DNA from 2 places in the Salinivibrio sp. MA440 genome. Region 1 is predicted to be linked to the other one. Evidence: predicted binding sites of a transcription regulator. Region 1 holds the regulator's gene; the other holds the start of a gene.
The links. The regulator MetJ, encoded in region 1, represses methionine synthesis genes. The targets are predictions, from matches to a motif close to TTAGACNTNTANANGTCTAA.
Positions count from the first base shown of each region.

Region 1 (15,999 bases):
TCCGCATAGACATGGTCATCCGGCAAAAAGGTGACGCCGCCAAAGTTCACGGGGATGTCGGTTTCACCGGTGCCTTGTTCATCAGCGCCCACAGGGATAGAGGCCAAGGCCTGGATACCTATGTCGATTTCATCGATAGTATCCACGTCGCGCACGCAGCCATAGACAATCATGCCAGCCCAGTCGTTATCTGCCGCGAGCTGTGCAATCTCGCCATCAATTAATGCGCGACGTAACGAGCCACCGCCATCGATCAACATAATCCGCTGCTCGCCGTCTTGCTCGGCCATCTCGCGAATTAAGCCTGTATCTTCGAAGCATTTTACCGTGGTAATTTGGCCACCAAACGAGCTGCGGCCCCCATAAGAGCTAAACATTGGCTCCACGACATCCACTTGGTCGGGGTACATGTCGCATAGTTCCGAGGTATTGTATTCCATAGTCTAACTTCTTGTTGAGGCAGAAAAAGGCTGACAAGCTTGCGCTGCCAACATGGCAAGTCCAAGTATAACGGGGCAAAAAGGGTTTGCAATGACAAAGCGGCTAATCTGTGTCTTTATTAGACTAACAGCATCCCAGTCATAAATAGCCCATTAGTCACTAAGGCGCAGCGCACCATGTTGCCCATCATTGGCCGAAGCGCGTTCGCATTCGCTGTTTGATACACTTCGCGTCCGTGGCGAACCAATAAGGGCACACTCGCCAAGAACAACCATCCCAGCCAAGCTTGTAAGGTCAACGCGGCAAATAATGAGTAACAAACAATCGCACCGGCAAGTAGGATGACATGGTACTGGCGGCCTCGCTCGGGACCCAAGCGCACGACCAGGGTGTGTTTGCCACAAGCACGATCATTATCAATGTCTCGTAAGTTGTTGATGTTGAGCACGCCGACAGCCAGCAATCCGCATGCTGTCGCAGGCAAGATCACTAGCGAGTCAATCTGTCCAACTTGCAAATAGTAGGTCCCGGCGACGCCTAACCAACCAAAAAACATCAGCACCGATAAATCACCTAGGCCTCGATAGCCGTAAGGTTTATTGCCGACGGTATAGGTGATCGAAGCGACGATGGCCATCAGGCCGAGCAATAAAAAGCTAATAATATCGGTGGGCTGCTGACAGGCAATCGCGATCAGTCCGCCGCCACTTAACACGGTGAGGGCAATATTGAAGGCCAGAGCGCGGCGCATGGTGGCGAGGCTCACTTTGCCCGATTGGATGGCACGCATCGGACCTAAACGGGTCATGTTGTCCGTGCCTTTTATCGCATCCCCGTAGTCATTAGCAAGATTAGAGAGGATTTGTAAGAATAAAGCGGTGATCAGCGCCATGACACTGATAGACCAAGAGAGGTTGCCTTGCGCTGCGGCGACCGCACTCCCTGATAAAATGGATGTCACGGCCAAAGGCAGCGTTTTGGGTCGCGCAGCATCAAGCCAAATAGCGAGCGTAGGGTGCAGCATAGCGATCCTCGAGACGAAAAAACGATGTCACTATTATTACGCAAGCAGCACAAGGAGTAACGAGTTCGCGACCGAAATCCGGCTTCCTATTGCGCCAGCTCAAGTTTTGATGCAAAAAAGGGCAGCGTTTGCTGCCCTAAGTTCGATAGTTGACGTGTCGTGACTACAGGATAAACCGACTTAAGTCTTCGTCATCTACCAGCTCTTCGAGGTGGCTACGGACGTATTCTGCGTCAACCACAACCTGTTGACCGGCGCGTTCACTGGCTTCGTATGAGACATCTTCCATCAGTCGCTCCATCAAGGTATGCAGACGACGCGCACCGATGTTTTCGGTTTTCTCATTGACTCGCCACGCCGCGGAAGCCAGCTCATCAATACCGCTTGGCTCAAAGCTCAAGTCAATCTCCTCGGTTTTGAGTAGTGCCGAGTATTGCTGGGTCAGTGAGGCGTTCGGCTCGGTAAGAATCCGTTTGAAGTCATTGGTTGACAATGCTTCTAGCTCGACGCGGATCGGGAGACGGCCTTGTAGTTCCGGGATCAAATCTGACGGACGTGAGACCTGAAATGCACCAGAGGCAATAAACAGGATATGATCGGTTTTGATCATGCCATGCTTGGTTGAGACCGTACTGCCTTCAACTAACGGTAAGAGATCACGCTGTACCCCTTCACGTGATACATCGCCACCACTGGTGTTACCCGACTTACAAATCTTATCGATTTCATCCACGAACACGATGCCATTGTTTTCCACCATGTGGATGGCTTGCTCTTTGATTTCTTCTTGATTGACCAGCTTAGCCGCTTCTTCTTCGGTCAGCGCCTTCATTGCGTCTTTGATTTTCATCTTACGCTTTTTAGTGCTGTTGCCGGCAAGGTTTTGGAACATCCCTTGCAGCTGATTGGTCATTTCTTCCATGCCCGGTGGTGACATGATTTCTACGCCCATTTGCGGCGCCGCAACATCGACTTCCACTTCTTTGTCGTCAAGTTTACCTTCGCGTAATTTTTTACGGAAGCTTTGGCGTGTTGACGAATCTTCTTGGGTCGCTTCGTTTTGGCCCCATGCATCACGCGCTGGAGGCAGTAAGATGTCGAGGATACGATCTTCCGCTTGTTCTTCGGCGCGGAATTTGACTTTTTCCATCGCCTGCTGCTGGGTCAGATTCATCGCCACATCCGCGAGATCACGAATAATGGTCTCGACTTCTTTACCCACATAGCCGACTTCGGTGAATTTGGTCGCTTCTACCTTGATAAAAGGCGCATTAGCTAATCGCGCAAGACGACGTGCAATTTCGGTTTTACCGACACCGGTGGGGCCAATCATCAAGATGTTTTTCGGGGTCACTTCCGCACGCAAGTCTTCTGGCAGTTGCATACGGCGCCAGCGGTTTCGCAGTGCGATCGCCACCGCACGTTTGGCATTGTCTTGACCAATAATATGGCGGTCAAGTTCGTGCACGATTTCGCGTGGAGTCATTTCAGACATCACTAATCCTGTTTATTACTCTCGAGTTCTTCAACCGTGTGTTGTTGGTTTGTAAACACACATATATCACCGGCGATGGTTAGCGCTTTCTCTGCAATCTCGCGGGCGTCTAACTCGGTGTTTTCTAACATGGCAACGGCGGCGGCTTGCGCATAGTTACCGCCTGAGCCAATAGCAATCAGATCGCGCTCGGGCTCAACCACATCACCATTACCGGTAATGATTAAGGAAGCGGTTTCATCCGCGACAGCCAGTAGGGCTTCAAGGCGACGCAGCGCGCGATCGGTTCGCCATTCTTTGGCAAGCTCAACGGCTGCTTTGGTTAGGTGCCCTTGGTGGAGCTCAAGCTTACGCTCAAAGCGCTCAAATAAGGTAAAGGCATCTGCGGTACCGCCAGCAAAACCAGCGAGCACTTGGCCGTTATACAAGCGACGAACTTTTCGTGCATTACCTTTCATGACGGTATTGCCGAGCGATACTTGACCATCGCCAGCAATAACCACTTTACCTTCGCGACGGACGGAGACGATTGTAGTCACGGGAACCTCTTTGTTTGTGTCTGGTGCACCAGATGGGTGATTAATCTAGATGGTTGGGTTTTGACGCTGACTTTTCAAGGGGAGAGCGCAATACTTTCCCCGTTCGCTATTCCCAATACCAAATAGCACAAGGTTCGACACCGGCGCGACGCAGCATATTGCGATCTTTCTCTGCTTGGCGCTTGCGCGGGTAAGGGCCAAGCACCACACGATACCAAGTGCCTTTCTCACCAGGGCTTACCTTGATTTGGCTTTCTAGCCCTTGAAACGCAATGATCGCTTTACGTTCATTAGCCTGCCCTTGGCTGCGGTAAGCACCGCATTGCATGAGGTAAGGACGGGTCGATTGTGGCAGCGCTTTTGCTTTCACTTCTACTTCCTTGCCTTCCAGCTCTTCGATGTAGCTCCATTTTTCTTTGGGCTTTTTCGGTAGACTTTCTACCTGGCTTTGCGTGGCCGGTTGCGTGTGAGACACGGGGGGAGAAGGGGGTGTCGGTGCATCGGTTTTGCTCAACCAATACAGGCCATAAGCAAACGCACCCACTAAGACGACAGCAAGCAGCGCCCATTTAAATGGGAATCCAGCCCGCGTCTTGGTCGGTTGGCGGCGAGTATTTTTTTTACGCGGCGCTTTGCCACGTTTAACGTAATCACGAGTTGCCACAGCAAATAATCAAATTAAGAAGCCAGTAAAGGGCTCATATTACTGGCTTGAGCCCGTGCTGACTAGTCTTACTACCGAGACGGAGGGGCGACACTCTCACGGATCACCAGCTTGGCGTCCAAAAGGCGGGAGCCGGGGGTCACTTCTCGTCCTTGTAACGTGTTTAGCAGCATCAACATGGCTTGGCGGCCAATGTCATAGCGAGGCTGCGAAACGGTCGTGAGTGGTGGATCGCAATACTCGGCGAATTGGATATCATCAAAACCAACAATGGAGATATCTTGCGGGACCCGCATGCCTAAACGTTTCGCTTGTTGCATCGCGCCGACGGCCATGACATCGCAGTGACAGAATACCGCAGTGGGTGGCTCAGGCAGTGAGAGCAAGTTGGTGATGGCACGCGCTCCGGAGGCAAAACTAAAGTCACCGACGACGCTATACGCTGGATTGATGGTGATCCCCGCTCGATGTAACGCTTGCTGATACCCTTGTGAGCGGAACTGCGTTAATGCTGTCTCCGGTACGCCGGTAATGTTAGCAATCCGAGTATGGCCGACTTGGGTGAGATAATTAACCGCTTCAAAGGCAGCGGTAAGGTTATCGATATGAACCGTCGGTAATTCCAGATCGGGCGCATATTCACAGGCCATGACCAGTGGCGGTAAGTTTTTTTGCTCAGGCTTGCTGACATCAAAAGGGACGTCGGAGCCAAGCAGCAGCATGCCATCCGCTTGTTTAGTAAACACCAGATTGACGAATGAATTTTCACGGTGGTGTTGCTGGGCACTGTCACCCAGTAGAACTAGGTAGCCATGTTCCATGGCGGCTTCTTCAATGCCGCGAATAATCTCACTAAAGTAGGGATCACAAATGTCCGGTACAATAGCGACGATGGTTTTTGATTCATTGCGACGCAAGTTACGCGCAAGTGAATTAGGGGAATAACCAGCTTCAACCACAGCATGTTCAACTTTTTTACGCGTGCTGGCTGACACCTTCTCTGGGTTCATCAGCGCGCGCGATACCGTTGCTGTGGATACACCGGCAATGTGGGCAACGTCCTTCATTGTCGCCATAATGACAGTCCTCTTGTTATCTATATTGTGAGATCAAACAGTTATTAGCTCATCTGACCTGTTTTCTTAGCCAATTGCGGCCCTATTTTACCTATGCTTGTCCAATTTAAATACGGACAAGCTAACACTTATTGCAATGAAAGTGTGACTTGTGTCGACTTACGGCAAGGGAGTATTAAGAAAGGTCTTGCGGCTCGACATCTAAAGACCAACGTACTTTGCGCGAAAGGGGTAATTGATGGACTGCAGGAAGAGCCACCATTAGCCACTGCTGCATCACTTTTCGACTTGGGGCTTGGATTAATAATTGCCAGCGATAACGGCCCGCGCGTTTGGCCATCGCTGCGGGCATAGGGCCCATGATATGGCTTTCATCGTGTTGAATGGGGGAGGCAGCGAGCGTTTGACGTACTTGTTGTAAAAACTGCTGCACACTGTTTTCTTCATGGCCTTCGGCGCGAAATAAACTTAAGAACGTATAGGGCGGAAGCCAAGCTTGGCGGCGTTCAGTGAGCGCCGACTCCGCAAAGGCTTGATAGCCTTTGTGCACCAGCGATTGGATCAGGCTATGCTCGGGATGGTGCGTTTGTAATAGCACCGTCCCTGGCTTGCTGGCGCGACCGGCGCGGCCGGCGACTTGCACCATCAGTTGCGCCAACCGTTCAGGCGCGCGAAAGTCATTACTAAACAAGGCACCGTCGACATCAACTAACGCCACTAGGGTGACATTGGGAAAATGATGGCCCTTAGCGAGCATTTGTGTGCCCAGTAGGATCTGATATTCGCCCTTTTCTATGCCATTAAGGTAGGTTTCCAAGCTGCCCTTACGGCGGGTATTGTCGCGATCAATACGCACGGTTTTATACTCAGGAAAGAGCCCGCCCAACTGGCCTTCAAGCTGCTCGGTGCCCACGCCGACACTGATTAACTGGGTGGAGCCACAATCGTGACACTGGTGCGGAACGGGTTTTTGGTGGCCACAATGATGACAACGCAATTCTTGCTGTTGCTGGTGAAGGGTGTAGTAAGCATCACAACGTTGACAATTCGCGAGCCAGCCACACTCGTGGCACATCATGGCGGGCGCATAGCCACGGCGATTTAAAAACAACATGACCTGATTGCCTTGTTGTAGGTGCTGGCGCATTTCGGCGATCAACGGCGCGGATAATCCAGCGTCGAGGTAATGGCCCTTAATATCGAGTATTCCCTGACGTGCGGTCACCGCATTACCTGGACGCTGAGTCAGCTTGAGGTACTGATATTTACCGGTTTTTGCGTTATGCAAGCTTTCCAAAGAAGGGGTGGCAGAACCGAGTATCACCGGCACTTTTTCTTCATGACCACGCATAACCGCTAAGTCTCGGGCATGATAACGAAAGCTATCTTGCTGTTTATACGAGGGGTCATGCTCTTCGTCAATAATGATGATGCCTAAATTAGCCATCGGCGTGAACAGGGCAGACCGTGTACCAATGACGATTGCTGCTTGATTCTCGCGCGCGGCTAACCAGGCTTTTAGTCGATCGTTATCATTTAAGCCTGAATGCATCACGGTTACCGGGACATGAAAGCGGCGCTCAAACCGGCGAATGGTTTGTGGGGTGAGGCCGATTTCTGGTACCAAAATTAAGGCTTGTTCACCGCGAGCAAGCACAGGTTCGAGCACGTTTAGGTAGACCTCTGTCTTCCCTGAACCGGTGATCCCCTCGAGTAAAGCACAAGCAAAGCCGTCATTGGCATTGATGGTGGCAACCGCCATCGCCTGTTCATGGTTGAGTGCCGGTTTGTCTTCGGTGACGGCAAAATGCGGTTGCCAGGCTTGAGCGTTTAGCGGTGGTGTGTAGGGGGCTATCCAACCTTTTTCGGCCACGGTTTTTAGCACCGGTGCGCCGATGTCTTGTTCGATCAAGTCGGCATGGGTGGCAGGGCCGTGTGTGAGCAACTGCAACACCCGAGCTTGTTTAGGGGCACGGCTCAGGCCCGAGAGGGGTTGGTTTTGTCCTGACTCGGTAATTTGCCACCATTTTTGCTGTTGTAATGCCGCAGGGCGTCCTTTTCGAAGCAGGGTTGGCATCACAGCGCCCATCGCATCCCCTAGCGGATGATGATAAAAGCGGCTTGCCCAGTGGAGTAAATGATAGACGCCGGGCGTCCAAACCGGTTGGGTATCCAATACGGCATCGAGCACCTTGAGTTGGCTCGCGTCCACACTGGCGGTTGCGGATAAGCCGGTGACAATGCCAACCTTGTGCTGGCGGCCAAAGGGCACTTTTACCCGCCCACCGATGATGGGGTGTTGATTCTCACCGATTCGGTAATCAAAAGTTTTCGCTAACGGGACCGGTAGGGCCACCTGAGCAAACTGTTCCATCACAACATCTTATTGACCAGAAGGGGGCTCAGTGTAACGGTTCGCCTTCGGTTGGCAAAGCCTTGTTGTACGGTGACGCGGCGTGGTGATTGCACAAAAAAGTTGCGAAACCGAGGGGGCTTGATTAGAATTGCGCGCCTTAGAAAATATTTGTTAACGACGTGTGGTGCCCGGCTTAGGATCGGGAGAGCGACACGGCCTTTAAAATGAGGTTATCCCTATGAAAGCTGGTATCCATCCAGAGTACAAAGCCGTCACAGCAAAATGCTCTTGCGGTAACGAATTTGCGTTCAGCACAACCCTAGGTAAAAACATCAACCTAGACGTGTGTGACAAATGTCACCCATTCTACACCGGTAAGCAGCGTATCCTTGATGCTGGTGGCCGTGTTGATCGCTTTAAGAAACGTTTCGGTGCCCTTAGCAGCAAAAAATAAGCAGCTATTGACCGAATATAGAGAAGGGACGCATCAGCGTCCCTTTTTTTGATCGCATCGTCCTAGTATTCGGACAACAGGTCCGAGCATCATCGCGAATACGGCGTTAGTACTGGTGGACGTTTCCCCGCTGCGTTACCATCTTTACCCTTATACAAACCTTTCCTGTGTGGTTTGTAGAGTGTCTGGCTAATATCGGTCATCCTTCCCTGCCGGTATTGGTTACCCCTTCACGATAATAACTAGGAAAACGACATGTCGGACGATAAACGCCAGCAAGCGCTGGATTATCATGCATACCCTACACCCGGAAAAATCTCTGTCGAACTCAGTAAGCCTGCTGATTCAGCGGCGGATCTTGCTCTCGCCTACAGCCCAGGCGTTGCTGAACCTGTGCGTGAAATAGCCCAAGATGCGGATGCCGTATATCGCTATACCGGTAAAGGCAATATGGTTGCGGTGATCTCAAACGGCACCGCGATTTTGGGGTTAGGGAATTTAGGGCCGATGGCGTCAAAGCCTGTCATGGAAGGCAAAGCGTTATTGTTCAAGCGTTTTGCCGGCTTGGACTCGATCGACATTGAAGTTAAACACCGCACCATCGATGAGTTTGTTGATACCGTAGCCAATATTGCTGACACCTTTGGCGGTATCAACCTTGAAGATATCAAAGCCCCAGATTGTTTTGAGATCGAAAAGCAGCTGATTGAACGCTGTGAAGTGCCTGTCTTCCATGATGATCAACATGGTACCGCGATTGTCACTGCTGCGGGGATGCTTAACGCGCTCGAGTTGCAAGGCAAAGATATTGGTGAAGCCACCATCGTGTGTCTCGGTGCGGGTGCCGCTGCGGTGGCCTGTATGGAGCTATTGATTAAATGTGGCGCCCAGCGCGAAAAGATTTACATGCTGGATCGCAAAGGGGTGATTCACACCCGTCGTGAAGACATTAACAAGTATAAGCAGCTGTTTGCCAATAACACGGATAAGCGTACCCTCGAAGATGTGATTGAAGGTGCGGATCTCTTTGTTGGCGTATCAGGCCCGGATTTGCTCTCGCCTGAGGCATTAAAACTGATGGCGGATAAGCCTGTCGTGTTTGCCTGCTCAAACCCAGATCCTGAAATTAACCCAGAGGTTGCGCACCAAGTCCGGGATGATCTGATCATTGGAACGGGGCGTTCGGATTACCCGAATCAGGTGAATAACGTCTTGTGTTTCCCGTTTATTTTCCGGGGAGCATTAGATGTGCGTGCCAGTGAGATTAATGATGCGATGAAGTTGGCCGCCGTTGAAGCGATTCGTGGTTTGGCGAAAGAGCCTGTACCACAATCGGTCTTAGATGCCGCGGGCTTGTCTTCACTCAGTTTTGGCCCGGATTACATCATTCCCAAGCCGATGGATGCCCGTTTACTGCCCAAGGTAGCACGTGCCGTGGCGCTTGCGGCCGTCGAAACCGGCGTAGCCCGTATTGAGATGCCAGACAACTATATGTTGTAAAGAAAACATGCTGTAAAGAAAACATGTTGTAATTAGAAAACAGTGTCTTACCATAAAAAAACCGCCGATGGCGGTTTTTTTGTTTAGTATTCACTGTCGTCAAACTCAATACCCAACTCTTCCATGATCCGACGTGCCTCGGCAGGAATGCTATCGGGTTTATCCTTACGGATGTCGTCATCGGTTGGCAGAGGCTGCCCGGTATAGGCATGTAAAAATGCCTCACACAATAGCTCACTGTTGGTCGCATGACGCAGGTTATGAACCTGACGGCGAGTGCGCTCATCAGTAAGAATTTTTAATACTTTAAGTGGGATAGAGACGGTGATCTTCTTTACCTGCTCTTTCTTTTTACCATGTTCGGCATACGGATTAATGTAATCGCCGTTCCACTGCGCCATGTCTCACCTATCTTGATTATGGAATACCCAGAATGATGCTGCGGAGATTTTAGCTATATTAACCGCCACATGCAAAGGTGTTTAGACGTCTAGAAGTGTTGACGTCCCAAAAGCGCAGAGGTAAAGTAGTATGATGACGACTGGATCACGTAAACCGTGCCAGCGCAACAAGAGCAAGGATGAACCATGACAGGTAAAAAAACCGACACCATTGCCGTTCGAACAGGAATTGGCACTGACACGCAACATCATGCGGTTGTGCCGCCTTTGTATTTATCAACCAACTATCGTTTTCCTGCTTTTGGCGACGTTCCCACTTATGATTATGCCCGTGGGGGCAATCCAACTCGAGCTCAGTTAGAGCAAGCGTTAACGGAACTGGAGGGCGGAGCCGGTGCCGTGGTGACCAACTGTGGGATGGCAGCCATTAACTTGGTGTTGTCTTTACTGGATGCAGGGGATCATATTGTTGCACCGCACGACTGTTATGGTGGTACCTATCGCTTGTTAGAGTCACGCGCCAAGCAAGGGATTTGGCAGGTCAGTTTTGTCGATCAATCTGATCACCAGGCGTTAACCGCTGCGCTGGTAAAACAGCCGAAACTGGTGTTAGTTGAAACACCCTCTAATCCGCTATTGCGTGTGGTCGATATTGCTAAAATCTGCCAACAGGCCCACCAAGTGGGGGCATGGGTGGTGGTCGATAACACCTTTTTATCGCCAGCACTCCAACAGCCGTTTTCACTGGGTGCGGACATCATCGTGCATTCCACTACTAAATTTATTAATGGTCACTCTGATATTGTCGGTGGCGCTGTAGTGGCGAAGACGCCTGAATTGGCTGCAACATTAGCGTGGTGGGGCAACTGCTTGGGCGCAACAGGCAACGCCTTTGACAGTTATATGACATTGCGAGGGTTGCGTACTTTGGGCGCTCGGGTTAAACAACATCAACAAAATACGCAAGCGGTATTAGCCTATTTGCAAACAGTCCCTGCGGTGCGGCAACTCTATTATCCCGGTTTGGCGACACATCCAGGCCATGACATTGCCGCCCGTCAGCAGTTTGGATTTGGTAGTATGCTCAGCCTCGAGCTGGACACGGACTCCGCTGGGATCGCACGTTTTATTGAAGGCTTATCCTTATTTGCGCTTGCCGAGTCGCTGGGCGGGGTAGAAAGTCTGGTCACGCATCCAGGATCAATGACCCATCGTGCGATGAGTGATGACGCGCAAGCCGAGGCTGGCATTACCCCAACGTTGCTGCGTTTTTCTATTGGACTAGAAGACGCAGAAGACTTAGTGGCCGATTTGGCGCATGCCTTCGCCCATTTAGCTAACCAGTAAAACCGATTGCTATAGGTGTTGCTGTCATAGCACGCCGCTTTATTGATATTTATTGAGACCAAGAGAGACCTCGCCATGCACGCGCAACCGATGGACACCGCCCCCGAATCACAACGCCAATTGCATAAATTTGGTGGCAGCAGTTTAGCGAGCCCAGATTGTTATCGCCGTGTGGTCGATGTGCTGACGGGGCATGCAAAGGCGCACGACTTAATTGTGGTCTCTGCGGCGGGGAAAACGACCAATCAGCTCATTGCTTGGCTCGCTCAACTGGGCAAAGATGGCCGGTTGGCGCATGAGACCTTGCAAGGCGTCCGTGCCTTTCAGCAAGACTTGATTGAAAATCTGATCAACGGTGATCACAAACAACAGTTGGTTGATGCCTTATCTGCTGACATCGCGACGATCGCGTCGCTCGGGGAGACAGCGCTGAGCGACAGCGTACAAGCCGATGTGCAAGGGTTCGGAGAGGTTTGGTCGGCGCGTTTATTAGCCGCGCTGCTTAATCAGCAGTGTCGTCAGGCGGTGATGTTGGACTCGCGCCACTGTTTACGCGCGGAACGTGCGGCTCAACCCGAGGTCGATCGCGGCGCATCATGGCCACTATTACGGCAGCAACTTTCTCAGCACACGCAATCTCACGTCGTGATTACGGGATTTATGGCGCAAAATCAAGCTGGGGAAACCGTGCTTTTGGGGCGTAATGGGTCAGATTATTCGGCCACGGTACTCGGTGCGTTAGCGGGGGTCCGCCGCGTGACTATATGGAGTGATGTTGCCGGTGTATACAGTGCGGATCCACGCCACGTCGAGAATGCTTGCTTGTTACCCTTAATCCGATTGGATGAAGCAGGCGAATTGGCACGCTTGGCGGCGCCCGTGCTTCATAGCCGTACTTTACAGCCAGTGGCGCAAAGTGCGACCGATCTGACCTTACGTTGTACCCAGGCCCCCGATAGTGGCTCGACCCATATAGAGCGTGTACTGGCTACCGGACGCGGGGCAAAAATCATTACATCTTTGGATGATGTGTGCCTATTGCAGTTTGATGTCGCCCGCGGGCAAGATTTTCAGGCAATTAAACAAGAGTTGAGCCGCATCCTCTCTCAGCTGAAAGTGCAACCACTGGCGACGGATTATCAAGATGATCAGTATCGTATCTTGCTGGCCTTTACGGCGGAGGTCGTGGCCTCGGTCATGGCCCAGATCCAGGATGCCGGGCCATCCGCGGAGTTGAAGCTGCGCGAAGGGTTTAACATGGTTGCTGCCGTCGGAGCCGGCGTGGTCAATAATCCCGTGCACTGTCATGGTTTTTATCAGCAGCTGAAGTCACAGCCTGTAGAGTTTATCAGTGAATCTGCATCTGGACTGAGCATGGTGGCGATTTTGCGTCAAGTGCATACGCCTGCCCTTGTGGCCAGCTTGCATGATGCGCTGTTCCAAGCCCAACGTCGCATTGGCTTGGTGTTGGTAGGAAAAGGAAACATTGGCGCGCGTTGGCTCAGCTTGTTTGCCGAGCAAAAATCGCACCTCGAAAAGCGTCATGGCAAGGAGGTGTCGCTGATTTCTGTGGTAGATAGTCGTAATCAATGGTTAGATTTTGCTGGCATCGATCCAATGCAGATCAGGGATGACTTTGATGACAATGGCACGCCATACTTTGATGATGAATGGTTAACACGCTTATTGAATCATCCTTATGATGATGTGGTGATTTTGGATGTCACTGCCAATACCTCACTGGCAGCTCTCTATCCGCGTCTCGCCGAGCATGGTTTTCATTTAATCTCCGCCAACAAAGAAGCCGGCGCGGCACCGGCCGAACAATACCATGCGATTCAACATGCGTTTGCGAAAACGGGGCGCCATTGGTTATATAACGCCACGGTAGGCGCTGGGCTGCCGATTAACTATGCGGTTCAAGACTTACGTGAAAGCGGTGATCATATCCTCGCACTCTCAGGGATCTTTTCCGGCACGTTATCCTGGCTTTTTTTGCAATTCACCGGCGAGGTCCCGTTCAGTGCTTTACTTGAACAGGCATGGCAGCAAGGGCTAACTGAACCTGATCCGCGTGACGATCTGTCGGGTGCCGACGTGGTGCGTAAATTAGTGATTCTCGCAAGGGAGGCGGGCCTGTCATTGGAGCCCGAGCAGGTCAATGTTGAGTCACTGATACCGCCAGCGCTGCAATCTTTGTCGTTAGATGCGTTTCTCGATAACGCCCATCAAATGGATGCGTGTTTACAGGAGCGATTGGAAAAAGCGCAGCGAGATCGCGCCGTGTTGCGCTATGTGGCGCGTCTAGAAGCCAATGGTAATGCGCAGGTGAGCTTAGAAACCTTACCGAGTGAGCATCCGCTGGCGCATCTACTGCCCTGTGATAATGTGTTTGCGATTGAAAGCCAATGGTATCGTGAAAATCCATTAGTGATCCGCGGACCGGGAGCGGGGCGTGATGTCACCGCTGGGGCGATACAATCTGATCTGAATCGCTTAATTGGGCGTCTTCACTAATGTCCTTTTAGTAAACGTGATCTTCGCAAACGTGAAAGCTGTCTTACTCCACATAAGACAGCTTTTTTTTATCTGAAGATCACGTTATATGACGCGCTTTTGGCTGCTGCTCTCGGTGGCTTCCTGCATGTTGACTATCTTCATAATACTATGAGTTCTTTTCATGGCTGAGATCGTTGACATTTCACCCAGATAACGACAACCTTTAGACATATGGACGTCTAAACGTATAAACCAAAAACGCACATCATCGCGAATAAAACCGGTTGCAGGGAGAGGGTATGAGCTATACGCACGCAGGCCACATTGATGCACTTAATCAGAATATTGCCGACTTAGACGGTGATATTAACGTCTCATTTGAGTTTTTTCCGCCCAGCACGCCCAGTATGGAAGAAACCCTCTGGAATTCCGTGCACCGCCTCAAAGGGCTTAAACCTAAGTTTATGTCAGTGACTTATGGCGCCAATTCTGGTGAGCGTGATCGCACCCATGACATCGTGAAAAGTATTCATGATCAAACGGGGGTCGCGGCGGCGCCCCATCTAACCTGTATCGATGCCACTGAAGATGAGCTGCGCCATATTGCCCGTGACTACTGGCAAAATGGTATTCGTGACATTGTGGCTTTGCGCGGAGACTTACCGTCGCCGGAGAAAAAGCCGACTATGTATGCGGCGGACTTGGTGCGGTTGCTCAAAGAAGAACATGACTTTGATATTTCTGTCGCCGCTTATCCTGAAGTTCACCCGGAAGCGAAAAGTGCGCAAGCGGATCTCATTAATCTGAAACGGAAAGTCGATGCCGGTGCCAATCGTGCCATTACCCAGTTTTTCTTTGATGTGGAAAGCTACCTACGTTTTCGTGACCGCTGTGTGGCGGCGGGGATTGATGTCGAGATTGTGCCGGGGATTTTGCCCGTCTCCAACTTTAAGCAAGCTTCTCGGTTTGCGCAAATGACGCATGTGCGTGTCCCACAGTGGATGCACAAACAGTATCAAGGTCTTGAGGATGACCCTGTGACCCGGCAGATGGTCGGTGCCTCGATTGCTATCGATATGGTGCGCGTGCTCAGCCGTGAAGGAGTAAAAGATTTTCATTTTTATACCCTCAATCGGGCCGAATTGACCTATGCACTTTGCCATACTTTGGGGGTTCGCCCATTGGCTGTCGCACCTTAGCTAAACCGCTAAACCGCTAAACCGGTTTACCTTTAGCCAAAAAAAGCGCCCCGTTTCGTGGGGCGCCTAGGTTGCGAGTTGTGTTTATTGTTTTGATTAGGCGCTGGCGGCCAGCATCGTAAGCTCATCGCGCACTTCTTGCGCCCAGGCCATCCAAGCGCGACGTTGATGAATGCTGCGTCGTAATGCTAATCGCATGAGGCGTTGCTGTTGCGTTAATGATGTGGATTGACCGTAATCACGCTGCTCAAGCAGAGCATAATGATTAAGTAGTTGTTGTGATTCCGCAATCAAGTTATTGATATGCTCGAGCATCGGCGCGGGATCCAAGACCTCACAGCTGAGTAGGCGTGCGACGTACTCGTCGCGAGGCGGGGCCAGCTTAGGCGCTTGGATAAACCACGCCTCTAACACCTCGGTGCCGACAGGGGTGATGGCATAGACTTTTCTATCTGGTTTGCCGACTTGCGGCTCAAGTCGATAGGTCACAGCACCTCGCTCGGCGAGCTTAGTCAGTTCACGATATACCTGTTGATGGCTGGCTTTCCACACATTACTGATAGTGGTAGAAAACGCCTTGGTAATATCATAACCCGTGGCTTCGCAGTTGCTGAGTACCGTCAGTATGACATGGGGAAGTGACATCTTTTATATCCACATTTATTTATGACAATCGGTTCGCATGAGTCGCCTATCTCGGGCTATTTTACTGCACTCAATGCTTGTTCAAGGTCGGCAATGATGTCATCAATATGCTCAATGCCGATACAAAGACGGATCATTTCTGGGGTCACCCCGGCTTTCGCTTGCTCTTGCTCATTCAGTTGACGATGGGTGGTAGAGGCGGGATGGCAAGCAAGTGACTTAGCATCACCAATATTGACCAGGCGTTTAAATACATTCAGCGCATCATAAAACTGTACCCCCTCATCAAAGCCACCTTTTAAGCCGAAAGACAGCAGTGATGCGGGCAGTCCACCGCGGATAAGCGACTGGGCACGTTG
Region 1 covers NZ_MUFI01000012.1:51,040-67,038, forward strand. Annotated here, with positions in the region: gene rraA (ribonuclease E activity regulator RraA) at 1-440, opposite strand, end outside; gene BZG80_RS05800 (1,4-dihydroxy-2-naphthoate polyprenyltransferase) at 560-1,465, opposite strand; gene hslU (HslU--HslV peptidase ATPase subunit) at 1,629-2,960, opposite strand; gene hslV (ATP-dependent protease subunit HslV) at 2,963-3,499, opposite strand; gene BZG80_RS05815 (SPOR domain-containing protein) at 3,606-4,163, opposite strand; gene cytR (DNA-binding transcriptional regulator CytR) at 4,235-5,263, opposite strand; gene priA (primosomal protein N') at 5,415-7,613, opposite strand; gene rpmE (50S ribosomal protein L31) at 7,834-8,049, shown strand; gene BZG80_RS05835 (malic enzyme-like NAD(P)-binding protein) at 8,305-9,549, shown strand; gene metJ (met regulon transcriptional regulator MetJ) at 9,633-9,950, opposite strand; gene metB (cystathionine gamma-synthase) at 10,137-11,297, shown strand; gene BZG80_RS05850 (bifunctional aspartate kinase/homoserine dehydrogenase II) at 11,373-13,814, shown strand; gene metF (methylenetetrahydrofolate reductase) at 14,096-14,995, shown strand; gene BZG80_RS05860 (PadR family transcriptional regulator) at 15,092-15,640, opposite strand; gene BZG80_RS05865 (O-acetylhomoserine aminocarboxypropyltransferase/cysteine synthase family protein) at 15,697-15,999, opposite strand, start outside.

Region 2 (15,999 bases), on a different contig from region 1:
TTAGTCACGATGAATACCTACAGCTTTAGAGGGTGTTTGCAAATGAATAATCTTTCGCCCATCTGAAACGCTGATTTATAATATTTTGTTTCAGACGATAGGCGGAATGCAGAATAATGAACAAGTTCCCTGTCACAGTAAAGGCATTGGCAAAAAACCTTGTGATCTTCTGCTTTAGCAATAACAATCAGCTCAATAAACTGGCTAAATAATTATCTCTGGCATTTTTCAATAACGATATCTTGCAACACTCTGATCACATTAAAGCAAAAAATGCTATCGGCTTGCTGACCAAACTACGGAGACACTGAGCATCTTGTGAGTCAATTTCGATTTAAACAGTTCACGATTGAACACAGTAACTGTGGCATGAAAGTCAGTACCGACGGGGTGCTGTTAGGGGCGTGGGCCGAACCGAATCAGGCACAACACAGTTTAGATATAGGGACTGGCACCGGATTATTAGCCCTTATGTTGGCACAACGTTTTCCTAACCTGGCAATGACAGCCGTCGACTATGACGTGTCAGCGTTTCACTGTGCATACGACAATGTGGCAAGGTCACGGTTTGTGGATCAAATTCAGGTACAACAGACCGATATCAACACCTATCGCAGCCCGCATCTATGGCCTCACATTGTGTGTAATCCGCCGTATTTTACCAGTGGTATTTCATCAAAAAACAAGCAACGTGCGATCGCCAGACACACGCAAACGCTTAGCCATGAAGATTTAGTTCACTGCTTGGCTCGTCTTTTAACGCCAACAGGATGTGCTGATCTGATTTTACCCCTCAAAGAAGCCGAGGCGTTGATCGAACAGGCCGCTGAATGTGGTCTCTACTTACGCCGCTATGTCCGCGTGAAGCCTAGCTCGAATAAACCGCCATCACGATTATTGTTCACTTTAAGTCCCACGACGGGCACGCTAAGATCTGATACGATCACCGTGCGTGATCAACATGGCGACTACACCCAAACGTTTGCCGCCTTGACGCGCGCGTTTTATCTCAAATTGCCGTAAGCAAAACATCGCAGTGTAGGACAACCCGTATTGGTGATGACGCGCTGCCTATTTACACCATTTGCGTCTATAATGCCGCGCTTAACTATCCTTGGAGAATTACCCTGTGCGAAGCTTTGCCGAACTAGAGCTGGATCCTGAACTGCTCAGTGCACTCGACGATATGGGCTATCAGCGCCCAACGCTTATCCAATCGGAGGTCATCCCCCATGGTATGGATGGGCGCGACATCCTCGCGTCGGCACCAACCGGAACGGGAAAAACCACGGCTTTTTTGCTGCCAATGCTGCAGCACTTGTTAGATTTCCCACGGCAAAAGCCAGGACCAGGCCGCGTGCTTATTCTGACCCCCACGCGTGAACTGGCAATACAAGTCGCTGATGAAGCGCGTGCATTAGCCAAAAACACAAGTCTAAAGGTGTTCACCATTACGGGCGGGATTTCGTATCAAGAGCACGCCGAGCAATTGGGAAAAACCCAGGATATTGTCGTCGCGACCCCAGGTCGCTTAATGGAGTACATCGAGGCAGAGCGTTTCGATTGTCGCGCCGTTGAGTGCCTTATTCTCGATGAAGCAGATCGCATGTTGGATATGGGCTTTGCCAATACGGTCAATCGCCTATCTGATGAGTGCCAACGTCGTCGTCAGACCATGCTATTTTCAGCAACACTTGAAGGTCGCGGGGTTAGCGGATTCACTGACAGTCTTTTGGACGAGCCAGAGTTAATCGATGTCACTCCTCCTCGCCGTGAACGCAAAAAAATCACCCAGTGGTATTACCGTTGTGACGACTTCAATCATAAACGCGCGCTACTCAAAGCCATTGTGAACGATCAAGCGGCGCGCGCGATTGTCTTCATAAAAACACGTGAACGCTTGGCGGAACTTCGCGAGTATATGCAGTCACAACAACTCGAATGCGCCTGGATTCAAGGTGAAATGCAACAAGCCAAACGCAATAATGCCATCAGCCGTTTTAGTGAGGGAAAAGTGCGTATTCTCCTCGCGACCGATGTGGCCGCTCGCGGCATTGATGTGCCTGATATAACCCACGTGATTAACTACGATCTTCCGCGGACTGCCGATGTGTATTTACACCGTATTGGTCGCACAGCACGCGCGGGTAAGAAAGGATCTGCCATTTCGCTGGTTGAGGCCCACGATCAGCCCATGATGGATCGGATCACCCGTTATATGGATGAAGATATCAAAGAGCGAACCATTGATGGTTTGAAGCCAAAACATAAAAAAGCAGAGCACAAAAAGAAAAAAAAGAAGCAAAGCGATAAAAAGACAACCACAGCTAAAAAGCCCAAAAAACGCAAATAGATTTAGACATCCATCCGTCACACTGACTGGCTGAAATATAAGGATTTACTCAAGGAGGCCCTACACGGTCTCCTTTTTTTCGCCTGTCACGTCCATTTTACTGCACACTAAACGATCAATTTCACACATCACGCAATGCAATGACACAAAATATTAACAATTGAGCTGCAAATCAGTTTAAGATGCTAGCCGCGATTACAATAAAACATGATGCAAACACAGTAGAAGGAACTCACTATGCAATCGTTTGTCGATTTCTTAAATAGCATCATATGGAGCCCAGTGCTGATCTACACCTGCCTAGGTGCAGGACTGTTCTACTCCATATTGACACGTTTTGTGCAAGTCCGTCATTTCTCCGAGATGTGGCGACTGCTTTTTTCTGGGAAAAGTTCGGAAAAAGGGATCTCTTCATTCCAAGCGCTCGCCGTTTCCCTTTCTGGTCGTGTCGGTACCGGTAATATTGCCGGTGTGGCAGCAGCGATCGGTTTTGGCGGTCCAGGCGCTGTTTTTTGGATGTGGGTTGTTGCCTTCTTAGGGGCAGCAACGGCATTCACCGAGTCAACCCTAGCGCAGATTTATAAAGAAGAAGACAACGGTGAGTTCCGCGGTGGGCCAGCGTATTATATTGAAAAAGCGATGGGGCAAAAATGGTATGCCATTCTTTTTGCACTCGCGACACTCCTCGCTTGTGGCGTCATGTTGCCGGGCGTACAGTCGAATGCCATTGGTAATGCCGTTGAAACCGCCTTTGGCTCAGGTGCTATGGTTGATACCGCCATGTTTGGCGCACTCGAGGTGTCTAAAATCATCACCGGCGCCTTTATTTCTGTCGTACTGGGTTTCATTATTTTTGGTGGTGTGAAGCGTATCGCCCACTTTACCCAGATCGTCGTGCCATTTATGGCGCTGGCGTACATTATTATCGCCTTCGTCATCATTTTGCTCAACATCAGCGAAGTACCTACCGTGTTTGCCATGATTGTTGGCGATGCCTTCACACCAATGGCCGGTGCTGGCGCAGCAATCGGTTGGGGGGTGAAACGTGGGGTTTACTCTAACGAAGCCGGTCAGGGAACAGGCCCTCATGCCGCCGCTGCTGCGAACGTTGAGCACCCAGCTCAGCAAGGTTTGGTGCAGTCGTTCTCCGTGTATATTGATACGCTATTGGTCTGTTCAGCCACCGCATTTATGATCATCATTACCGGTGCTTACAATGTGCACGGTGCCGGTGACGCCTTTATCGTACAAAACTTAGCCTCATCGGTGGCAGCCAATAGCCCTGAGTTTACTCAGCTTGCCATTGAAGCGGCGATGCCTGGACTGGGCAAACCCTTTATCGCGTTTGCACTTTTCTTCTTCGCCTTTACTACCATTCTTGCCTACTACTACATTGCGGAAACCAACATTGCGTACCTACGTCGCACGTTTAAAGTGCCTGGTATGATGTTTGTACTGAAACTGGTGCTGATGTCCGCGGTATTCTATGGTTGTGTTCGTAGTGCTAACCTCGCTTGGGCATTTGGTGACGCTGGCGTTGGCTTAATGGCTTGGCTCAACATTGTCGGTATCATCATCATCTTCTTCATGTCCAAACCGGCGATGAAGGCGTTGAAAGACTATGAAGAGCAGCAAGCCCAAGGGGTTGAAACTTACACCTTTGATCCCGTCAAACTGGGGATCACAAATGCTGACTACTGGGAGCAGCGCTTGGCGCGTCGCAATGGTACTCAGGACAGCCAAGCAACAGATGCAGATGGAAAGCCGATTAATCCAACCGCGTAATCCATCCTAAAGCGATAAAATACAGGGCGCCTTAGAGGGCGCCCTTTTTTATGGGTATAGCGGTAATGCCGTGCGCATTACGTATTACAGGCTTAGTCTTCTAAACGAAAAATAATATCGACTTGATCGCGTATCTGCATAGTCGCATCCTGATAGGTCGCTGCCACTTCAGCACTGTCACTACGCATTTGTGCGTTCATCATCACCGGGCGCGGATGACTTGAGCGGTAGCGCACTTGCCAAACGCCATCAATGCGCATCCCCAGGCTTTTAGCCAAGGCATCTGCTTTATCTTTTGCGTCGTTAACAGCAGCCTCGCGCGCCTTGTCTTTAAGCGCCAACTGTTCGCTACTGGTTAGCTGTACCTGTCGGATACGGTTGATCCCCTCCCCCAACGCACCATCTAGCACTGCATTCAATTTGTCTAGCTGATTTAGCGTCACCGTCACCTGTCGTTCGGCACGATAACCTATCAGTTCAGGCGCTTTGTCTTTTGTGTGTTGATAACGTGGAGATAGCTGGATATGGGCGCTCTCTATCTGATCACGTTTCACACCTTGTTTTGCCAGCCGTTCGATAAAAGCAGCAACCGCTTTATCTGATGCGCTTTTTGCTGCTTTGGCGGTTTTTCGCTCAGTGACCACGCCAACATCAATATTGGCCATATCAGGCGCTGCCGTGATTTCCCCAACACCTGTGATCTCTAAATGAGGAAAATCGATGTTGGCCATCACCGCCGGGGAAATAACCAACGCGCCGGTGAGCCATATTATTGCTTTAAACTTACGCATCATCTCTCCTTTTATGGATTCAAAATATCATGAGGTTACAGGTCAGACTCTTTTATCAGCGAAAGACTCCCTCGCTTAGGTCAAGTTTATGTTAAAACCCGATCAACGCCATTTATGACTCGGCACAAACCTGTGTGTGATCGGCAATTTCTCTTCTTGCCCCCGTATCCGTTACATGATGAAGAAAATTCGGTTCCCTTTCCGGGTCGCTCTGCTTAAAGTGAGGGGAATGACACGAGATAAAAGGAATAGACCGTGAGCAGTTTTTTAGTCGCACTTCAAGGCTTAGGATTAAGTCTCACCATGATTATCCCCATTGGCGCGCAAAACGCCTATGTGATTAACCAAGGGATCAGCCGTGAACACCATATGATCACTGCATCCATTTGCTTTGTCTGCGATATTGTCTTGATCTCGACAGGTATCTTCGGTGGAGGCGCTTTATTAGCGAGCTATCCTTTATTGCTGAATACGATAACTATCGCTGGCATCGCGTTTCTCAGTGTGTATGCGTGGCAGTTTATACAAAGTGCGCGTCAGCAACATCAGGAAGACGACTTAACAGTACCGAGCATGAGCCGCGGGCGCCGAGCAGTGATCATTGGTGCGCTTGCGGTGACCTTGCTTAACCCGCATGTTTACCTTGATACCGTGGTGGTGTTAGGGGCGATTGGCGGCCAGTTTGCATTCGATGAGCGAATTGCCTTTACGATCGGCGCGCTGATGGGGTCATGTTTATGGTTTTATGGCTTATCCGCAGGAGCTGCCCGCTTATCGCCTTGGCTGTCGACGCCATCGATACGTCGATTACTCGACCTGTTAATGGCCAGTATGATGATCTTTGTTGCCGGCAAACTGGCGTTCGGTCTTTATGCACGCTTGCTCGCCAGTTAAGCCATGGGAATGGATGCGGCACACTTACCGCACCCATACCAGTGAAAACCAATAGACTGCTTACGCTTGGCTCTCACCGCGCTCGAAATGAACACTCATTTGCGGGAAAGGGATTTCAATACCGTTTGCGTCCAGCGCTTCTTTGATGGTCGGCAGGAGCTCAAAATACACACTCCAGTAATCTTCTGTTTTCACCCAAGGTCGAACGACGAAGTTCACCGATGAGTCGGCCAATGTCATCACCGCCACATTAGGCTCAGGATCTTTTAGAATAAGCGGATGCTGCGTCACAATATCGGTTAACACCGCTTTGGTTTTCTTCAAATCCGCGCTGTACGCCACACCAATGGTTAAATCAATGCGACGTGTCGCATGCTTAGAATAGTTAGTGATAGGGCTGCTGATCACTGAACCATTCGGCACCACCACCATTTTGTTGTCAGGGGTAGTCAGCACGGTAGAGAAAATTTGTATCGACTCGACAGAGCCTGCAACACCTGCCAGCTCGACATAATCCCCTGATTTAAAGGGGCGAAACATCACAATCAAGACGCCAGCGGCAAAGTTAGCTAACGATCCTTGTAAGGCCAAACCGACGGCTAAACCAGCAGCACCAAGAATCGCAATCACAGAAGCGGTTTGTACGCCAACACGGCTGAGTGCCGCAATCAGCACGATGATAAAAAGCAAGTATCGAACCAAGCCATGGATGAACTCAACCACCGCATTGTCCATATTACGCTTGCGCATCACTCCCGCCATGGAATTGGCGAGCCCTTTTACCACCATGTTACCGATCACTAAAATCAATAATGCTGAGACAATATTGACCCCATATTGAATCAATAAATCTTGGTTGTTGGTGAGCCATGTTTGTGCCCACTTCGCCCCTTCTACCACCGTGTTCTCTTCACTCATTCCTTTTTCCCTCTATGATTGGAATAAATCATAACCTAATAGTAACAGGCTTTTACCCTCCGCTGTCTATCTTCGCGTCTTCGTTCAGTGAACGCGGCATCACCATATATAAAAAAAGCCCGCCAAATATGGCGGGCTCATGTCTTCTTGTGCTATCAGTACTGTAACTTACAGTACGTCAACCGCGTTAAGATCTTTAAAGGCTTGCTCAAGACGTGCAACCATTGATTCTTGACCTTTACGCAACCATACGCGTGGATCGTAGAATTTTTTGTTTGGCTGATCATCACCTTTCGGGTTACCGATTTGGCTTTGCAGATAACCTTCGTTGTCTTGATAATACTGACGGATACCATCCCATGTTGCCCACTGGGTATCGGTATCGATGTTCATTTTGATCACGCCATAGCCAATAGACTCTTGAATCTGCGCTTCTGAAGAGCCCGAACCGCCATGGAAGACGAAGTTTAGGCCATTGGTCGGTAGACCAAATTTCTCTGAGCAGTAAGCTTGTGATTCACGTAGGATTTCTGGCTTAAGTACCACGTTACCTGGCTTATAAACACCGTGAACGTTACCGAATGAAGCGGCAATGGTGAAGCGAGGGCTTACAGCAGACAGTTTTTCGTATGCGTACGCCACTTCTTCTGGCTTGGTGTAAAGGTCAGCGGTATCAACATCGCTGTTATCCACGCCGTCTTCTTCACCACCAGTAATGCCCAGTTCGATTTCCAGCGTCATGCCCATTTTGTCCATGCGCGCCAGGTATTCGGCACAGATTTCCATGTTCTCTTCCAGTGACTCTTCAGACAGGTCAATCATGTGAGAAGAGAACAGTGGCTTGCCGTGTTCTTTAAAGAAAGCTTCACCGGCATCAAGCAGACCGTCGATCCACGGTAGCAGTTTTTTCGCTGCGTGGTCAGTATGCATAATCACTGGCACACCATACACTTCAGCCATCGCGTGAACGTATTTCGCACCGGCAACAGCGCCTTTAATTTGCGCTTCTTGACCGTCTAGCTTCAGGCCTTTGCCTGGGAAGAAGCCTGCACCACCGTTAGAGAATTGAATAACCACTGGCGCTTTTACTTTCGCCGCAGCTTCCATTACAGCATTGATAGAGTCAGTGTTTACAACGTTAACCGCTGGCAACGCGAACTTGTTCTCTTTAGCAACTTCAAATACTTTCTGAACATCATCGCCAGAGATAACGCCAGGTTTTACAAAATCAAAAACTTTAGACATGGCTCTTGTCCTATTAAATCGGGTTGTCTTTGCTGAACTGAGTAAAGATGCGCATCGGCACCCTTATCAATACGGTGCAATCGTTTACGACTCGGCCTATTGTAGTCAAACGAAAGCAAAAACGGGAGACATCACTCCCGTTTTATCGTCGGATTTATGCGTCTTTCGCACGCGCTTCCAGCATTTCTACCGCTGGAAGTGGTTTGCCTTCAACAAACTCAAGGAAGGCGCCGCCGCCGGTTGAGATGTAAGACACATCGGCTTTAATGCCAAATTTATCAATTGCAGCCAAGGTATCACCACCGCCTGCAACCGAGAAGCCTTCAGACTCAGCGATTGCTTTTGAAATCCCTGCAGTGCCTGCTTCGAAGTTCTTAAACTCGAAAACACCCACTGGGCCATTCCAAAGAATGGTTTTGGCATTTTTCAAGATGTCAGCCAGTGCTTGGGTAGATTCTGGCCCTAAGTCGAAGATCATGTCATCGTCTTGCACGTCTTCAACACGCTTGATTTCAGCCTCTGCATTTTCATCAAACGCTTTGGCACACGCAACGTCGGTCGCAACAGGGATATGGCACTCTTCCATCAAAGATTTCGCCGTATCCACCAAATCTGCTTCATAAAGCGATTTGCCCACATTGTGGCCGTCCGCTGCAATAAAGGTGTTGGCAATACCACCACCGACAACCAGTTGGTCTGCAACGGTAGACAGTGATTTCAAAACGGTCAGTTTGGTCGACACTTTTGATCCACCCACAATCGCCACCATTGGGCGAGCAGGGTTATCCATTGCTTTACCAAGCGCGTCTAGTTCGTTCGCCAGTAATGGTCCGGCACATGCGATCGGTGCATGCGTGCCCACACCATGGGTTGATGCTTGCGCGCGGTGCGCAGTACCAAAGGCGTCCATCACAAAAATATCGCACAGTGCGGCGTACTTTTTAGACAGTGCTTCGTCGTTCTTCTTCTCGCCTTTATTAAAGCGAACGTTTTCTAGCACGACGAGCTCACCGGCGTTCAGTTCAAGACCGTCTAAGTAATCTTTAGCCAGGCTAACGTTGCAGTCTAGCGCGTCGTCAAGATAGTTCACGACAGGTTGCAGTGAGTATTGGTCTTCAGGTTGTCCTTCTTCAGGACGCCCCAAGTGAGAGGTCACCATCACTTTCGCACCGGCTTCTAAGCAGTGTTTGATGGTAGGCAATGACGCCAAAATACGTGCGTCAGAGGTAACTTTACCGTCTTTTACCGGCACGTTCAGATCCGCACGGATAAAGACACGCTTTCCGGCAAGATCTAAGTCGGTCATCTTAATTACAGACATAGGGTCCTCTCTATAAGGTTGCAAATTGAAACTGACTTAATCAGGGCGACCCCCTTGCGTTAACGCGCTCATTGCGCCATCGCCAAGGTGGTATCCAACATTCGGTTGGCAAAGCCCCACTCGTTGTCGCACCAAACCAACGTTTTTATCAGCTGATGATTACTCACCCGCGTTTGCGACCCATCGACAATGGCACTGTGTGAGTCGTGGTTGAAGTCTATCGACACCAAGGGCGCTTCGGTATAATCCAGTATACCGTCTAATGTACATCGAGATGCGGTTTGCAGAGCTTGATTTACGTCATTAACTTTCACTTTAGTACGTACAGTGACACTTAAATCCATAGCTGTCACGTTTATCGTCGGCACACGCACAGAAATCGCTTCGAACTTGTCAGAAAATTTCGGAAAAATCCTACCGATCCCAACATGTAATTTGGTATCGACAGGAATGATAGACTGGCTAGCCGTGCGTGTGCGACGAAGATCGGAATGGTAGGCATCGATCACCTGCTGATCATTCATTGAAGAGTGAATGGTGGTGATGGTGCCAGACTCAATACCAAAGTGCTCATCCAGCGCTTTAATCACCGGCACAATGCAGTTTGTGGTACAAGAGCCATTGGAGACAATACGATCGTCTGTCGTCAATGCCTCGTGATTGACGCCATATATCACGGTTCGGTCGACATCTTGGCTCGCAGGGTGTGAAAACAAGACTTTTTTAGCGCCAGCGGCAATGTGTGCTTCGCCGTCTTCACGGGTACCAAATTTACCCGTACAGTCTAAGACAATATCGACATCAAGATCACGCCAAGGTAACAGTTGTAATTCCGGTAAGTGAAGAAGGCGAATGCTGTCGGTGGCGACAAACAAATGTTCTTGATTGTAAGAAACAGGCCAACCGAATCGACCGTGGCTCGAGTCATACTGGAGCAGATGCGCCATCGCTTCCGGCTCGGCGAGTTCATTAATCGCCACCACTTGAATGCGATCGTGCTTACCGCTCTCGTACAGGGCACGCAATACGCTGCGCCCTATGCGGCCAAATCCATTAATTGCGACTCTGAGTGCCATGTCCATCGGTGCTTGTTTGACGATGGTACACAGTGTATCTCAAGCACGTAAAAGACGCACGTATTGTGTGAGTCTTCTCACGCGAGTTGAGAACAAAGCGTAGTAAAAAAAACGCCCGTCCGGTGAAAGTCCGAGACGGGCGTGGCAGTGTGATGGCGGCTGCAATCGATGCAGCAAGACCATCCTTTATTGTGACTTAGAAGCTGATATTCATGCCTAACCAATATCGGCGCTCATCACTGATATAGCCGTAATCCTCATAATCACGTTCTTTGTCTAATAGATTATAAACCGCACCTTGAAGCTCAATGGCGTCGCTGAGCTGATAGTTCATCCCAGCGTCCACCAAGGTGTAGCTCGGCTCTATATTGCTTCGAGAGGATGGACCTTCAACAGGATCCATTTCTTCGCCACGGTAGGTCGCGCTGACCCAAGGGCTCAACCGCTCGGTGGCTTGCCAGTTTACTTCGCCATACGCGAGCTGCTGAGGAATTTGATTCAGAGGTTGACCTTTATACGCACCGGTCTTCTGCTCCGAATCGGTGTAGGTATAACTGGCGCTGATATCAATGGTGTCAGTCACGGGAGCAGATACATTGGCCTCTATGCCTTGGGTAACGGCTTCATCAACATTGATTCGATAAGTTGGATCTGAGCCAAACCGATTGGGACCGTCGGTACACACGGAAGCCGGGCAGGTCACACGGGTGATCTTATCTTTAAAGTCATTATGGAATACTGTTAACGAGCCACTGACTCCGGTGTCGCCTTGATAGTTAATACTCACTTCTGAGTTCACAGACGTTTCAGGTTCCAGGTCGGCGTTACCATAGATATTACCGCCACGACTCACTTGCGCCCAATTCGGCGCAATTTCTCGCAGTTGTGGTGAACGGAATCCGGTCGCGACCCCACCCTTCACTATCCAGCTATCGGTGAGCTGATAAACACCATACAGGCGTGGACTGGCGTGATAATCATAGTTTTCATCATGATCAACACGTAGGCCTAGCGTCACGCTAAATGGGTCAATCACTCGCCATTCATCCTCCACAAACAAGGCGGCCTGAGTATTGTCAATTTCAGTTTGGCTCGATGCTTGATTAGAGGAAAAGTCTTCCAGTTCGGCATGGGTCACCGAGCCGCCAACCGTCAAAGTGTGTGTGTCAAAATCACGGATCAGACGGGTTTTAAACTCGGTGTTGTTAATCGTCATCTCACGACTTTTATTGCGGCTTTGCTCGTGCTGTAGGTGTGAGTCTGACCAGCCCCACGTCCAATGCCCTTCATGGCCGAGCGCTACCGATTGTCGCCGATATTCATTATTGCTGTTTTCACAACCGCCTCGACAACCCTCGGTCGGCACGGTTTTACCCATTTGGCCATTGCGCTCTTGCGAGCTCGCGCCTAAGTCCAGGGTCCATTGTTGAAAATCGCTGGCATCATAGGTCAACGAGGTTGATAGGCTGCGTAAAGATTTATCCTCGTAACCGAAAGTAATGTCGTCTTCTTGACGTTGAACCGTTTGGCCCGATACCTTCATACCCAGCTTATCGCTTAGGGCGCCAGAAAGGTAAAAGTTGGCACTTTGTTCATCGCCTGATGCGCGTTTTTCTTGTAATAACGTACTCAGCTGCACATTACCGTGCCACTCTTGCTGGTTACGACGCGTAATAATGTTAATCACCCCACCAATGGCATCAGAGCCATACAATGTCGACATCGGCCCGCGAATCACCTCAATACGCTCAATCGCTTGCAAAGGCGGCAGCCAACCTTGCTCAATGCCGGGTCCGTCGCTATTTGGGCGTGTTTCACGACTGGTGGTACGCTTTCCATCCACCAGCATCAGGGTATATTTTGACCCCATACCGCGAATGCTTATATCCGTGGTATCGCCACCGCCTGTCACGACCACGCCAGGAATGCGTTTTAAGGCATCCGTGACATCTCGATAATAACGACCTTCTAGTTGGTCACGGCTAATCACACTGATACTTGCTGGCGCCTTTGCTGTGGCTTGCTCAAATCCTGAGGCCGTGATGACCATGGTTTCAGTATTTTGATCGACCGCTTCAGCCGCATGAATGGCACTTAAGGGGATACCGGCTAATACCATCCCAACTACGCAGGGACGAAGACAACTGGACATAATCAACTCCATTCTGTGATAATGATTATCGTTTATTAACTGATAATTATTCACATCTAAGTCAAGGCAACTAGTGGCAAAACAGGAACACTTCGTTCCAGTGATAGAACGACGTCATAGTCACCAAACGACAGGTGTGGACTTTCAACGGAATCAAAAAGGACGATTATGCAGGACTTCTCCTCTATTCGTGCATTTGTTGCTTTATGCCAACATCAAAGCCTAACGGCGGCCGCGAAAGCACTGGGACAGCCCAAATCAACTCTCAGTCGTCGTTTAGCGCAGCTCGAGACAGATATGGGGCAGTCACTGACACAACGGCAAGGAAACCGGCTAGTGTTAACCAAAGCAGGCGAGATATTCTCCCGTTACTGCCAACAAATGCTCGATTTGGTCGAGGAAAGTGAAGAAGCGATCCAAGGGTTAAATAATCACCTTCAAGGGCCAATTGACGTGATTTGCCACCCAGGCATGATGCGTGGATGGGCAGGGCCATCGATAAATGCCTTTTTAGCGCAACACCCCAAGGTTTCCATTACATTAACGAGTGACGTCAGCCCAGCGCGTATCCAGTCTGCGGATCTGATTATTTGGGCGGGCGATATGATACTGCCGATGAACTGTCGAGCTCATAAGCTAGGCACTTGGCAATATGGTATTTATGCTGCACCACACTACGTGGCACAACACGGCCCTTTTATGCATCCAAGCGCTTTGGACGGCCATCCATGGCTGGATGTTTTTGCCCTTCGGCGGCAAGGGTTGACGCTCCATAATCACGATAACACCTATCATTTAAGCGCCATGCCTAGCCGTTTCAATTGCGACATGATAGCGATCCAGTTAGATGCGATTGCAAATGGACAAGGTGTCGGGCTTCTGCCGACTTGGAGTGCAGCTGGCTATCAGAAACACCACCCTGATAAAATTATACGGTGTTTAGCGCAATGGCACTCAGCGCCGGTTCCATTACATCTTTATTGCAGTGCTGGCCGCCTTCCTCTGCGTGTCGAGTCACTCAAACATTGGCTGCAAGAAGCGGCTCCAACCGACTGGCAACCCGCAAGTTCGCCTCAAGCCGTCACCTAGAACAATACGATACGGCTCGCCTTTGCTATACCTAGAGAGGCCCCCTGATGCATTAACTGACTTGCGTTTATCGTATTTGCGAATAAAATAGACGTCTAGAAGTTAAAACATCTGAGATGATCGGCGAGACAACTCGCTACGTATCGTCGGTATTCTTGATAACCAATGAGAGTGTCACATGGCTAAGCACCTGTTTACCTCAGAGTCCGTCTCTGAAGGCCATCCTGATAAAATCGCCGATCAGATTTCTGATGCGGTCTTGGATGCCATTCTTGAGCAAGATCCCAAAGCGCGCGTTGCCTGCGAAACCTATGTGAAGACCGGAATGGTCATGGTAGGCGGGGAAGTGACGACCTCAGCCTGGGTTGATATTGAAGAGCTCACTCGCCAAACGGTACGCGATATTGGTTACGTCCATTCCGATATGGGTTTTGATGCCAATTCTTGTGCAGTATTGAACACCATTGGCAAGCAATCGCCTGATATAAACCAAGGCGTTGACCGCGCTGATCCCAAAGATCAAGGTGCCGGCGATCAAGGGATTATGTTTGGTTTTGCCACCAATGAAACCAATGTACTGATGCCAGCCCCTATTACTTACTCACACCGTTTGGTTGAGCGCCAAGCGCAAGTGCGTAAAGATGGCACCTTAGATTGGCTACGTCCTGATGCAAAAAGCCAGGTCACTTTCGCCTACGACAACGGCAAGATTGCGGGCATTGACGCCGTGGTGCTGTCAACACAGCATTGCGACAGCATTTCAACCGACGATCTCCGCGAAGCGGTCATGGAAGAAATTATCAAACCGGTTCTGCCTGCAGAATGGCTCACCAAAGAGACTAAATTCTTTATTAATCCAACGGGTCGCTTTGTGATTGGTGGCCCGATGGGAGACTGTGGTTTAACCGGCCGTAAAATTATCGTGGATACCTACGGTGGCGCAGCCCGTCACGGTGGCGGGGCATTCTCAGGCAAAGATCCATCAAAAGTGGATCGTTCTGCCGCCTACGCCGCACGTTATGTAGCGAAAAACATCGTCGCAGCTGGCCTTGCTGACCGCTGTGAGATTCAATTGTCGTACGCCATTGGTGTGGCCGAGCCAACGTCTATCATGGTCGAAACCTTTGGCACTGAAAAAGTGGCGCCAGAGGTGATTATTAAAGCTGTTCGTGAGCACTTCGATCTACGTCCGTATGGCCTACAAGAAATGCTCGACTTACTGCAACCTATTTATAAGCAAACTGCTGCGTATGGCCATTTTGGTCGTGAAATTTTCCCATGGGAGAAAACCGACAAAGCAGACCTATTGCGTGAATTTGCCAAGCTTGGTTAATCTGGCCTGATTCGCTTTTTACAAAGGGAAGCGTTCGCTTCCCTTTTTTGATCGCAGTGTGAGTCGACACCTATGCCTTCTCTGTCTAACACCTTGATACAATCGGTCACCGACCAGGTTCACGCCTGTATTGATCGTGCCAATCGGCAACTAGATCGCCAACTGGTTTATCCAACAATTGGCTTTACGTTACGAGGGCGCGCCGCAGGCACCGCGCATCCGACAGAATGGCGATTACGGTTTAATCCGGTATTGCTCCAGCAACACGCCGACGCTTTTTTTCATGAGGTGATCCCGCATGAAGTCTGTCATTTAGTCACGTTCGCGCTGCATGGGCGTGTCAAACCTCATGGTCCGGAATGGCGCGACCTAATGACTAACTTGTTTCATGTTCCAGCAAACACGACCCACCAGCTTGATATCACAGCGGTGCAAGGGAAAACCTTCTCGTACCAATGCCGTTGTGGGCCAGTGGCCTTAACGATACGCCGTCATCATAAAGTTCTGCGCGGCCAGGCAACCTATCGGTGCAAACAGTGCCAACAGATACTGACGCCGGTCAGCGAAAAACATTAGCTATTTGCTTTTCCGTTCACCGTCCCCATATTATTGACACGTTCCCGATTAACACATCACCTATTGCCACCGGTAGCCATGTTACACTGGAGGCTGATTGATAATGGAAAGCGAACACCATGCGAATTCCTCGAATTTATCACCCGGCGCCTTTACCATCTCAAGGTACGGTGACCTTAAGCGATGAAGCGGCAAATCATCTAGGCCGCGTATTAAGAATGCAAGCAGAGCAACCAATTCTGCTTTTTGATGGTTCTGGGGCGCAATTTCCAGCGACCTTGACACAAATCAGTAAGAAACACGTCACCGCAACCATCTCAGCCCGCGAAGAGGTCGGTGTTGAATCGCCACTAGATTTTGAACTGGGACAGGTTATTTCTCGTGGTGAGAAAATGGAATTTACCGTACAAAAATCGGTTGAGTTAGGGGTAAATACCATTACGCCACTTTTATCGGCGCGATGTGG
Region 2 covers NZ_MUFI01000035.1:10,756-26,754, reverse strand. Annotated here, with positions in the region: gene brnQ (branched-chain amino acid transport system II carrier protein) at 1-8, opposite strand, end outside; gene BZG80_RS11410 (tRNA1(Val) (adenine(37)-N6)-methyltransferase) at 319-1,023, shown strand; gene srmB (ATP-dependent RNA helicase SrmB) at 1,130-2,353, shown strand; gene BZG80_RS11400 (alanine/glycine:cation symporter family protein) at 2,591-4,138, shown strand; gene BZG80_RS11395 (oxidative stress defense protein) at 4,231-4,929, opposite strand; gene BZG80_RS11390 (LysE/ArgO family amino acid transporter) at 5,233-5,823, shown strand; gene mscS (small-conductance mechanosensitive channel MscS) at 5,884-6,741, opposite strand; gene fbaA (class II fructose-bisphosphate aldolase) at 6,910-7,986, opposite strand; gene BZG80_RS11375 (phosphoglycerate kinase) at 8,141-9,307, opposite strand; gene epd (erythrose-4-phosphate dehydrogenase) at 9,376-10,383, opposite strand; gene BZG80_RS11365 (ligand-gated channel protein) at 10,580-12,535, opposite strand; gene BZG80_RS11360 (LysR family transcriptional regulator) at 12,704-13,624, shown strand; gene metK (methionine adenosyltransferase) at 13,803-14,957, shown strand; gene BZG80_RS11350 (SprT family zinc-dependent metalloprotease) at 15,030-15,533, shown strand; gene rsmE (16S rRNA (uracil(1498)-N(3))-methyltransferase) at 15,653-15,999, shown strand, end outside.
Region 2: metK (methionine adenosyltransferase) is a predicted target of MetJ. The motif match lies at 13,712-13,731, and genes of this name have one in related genera.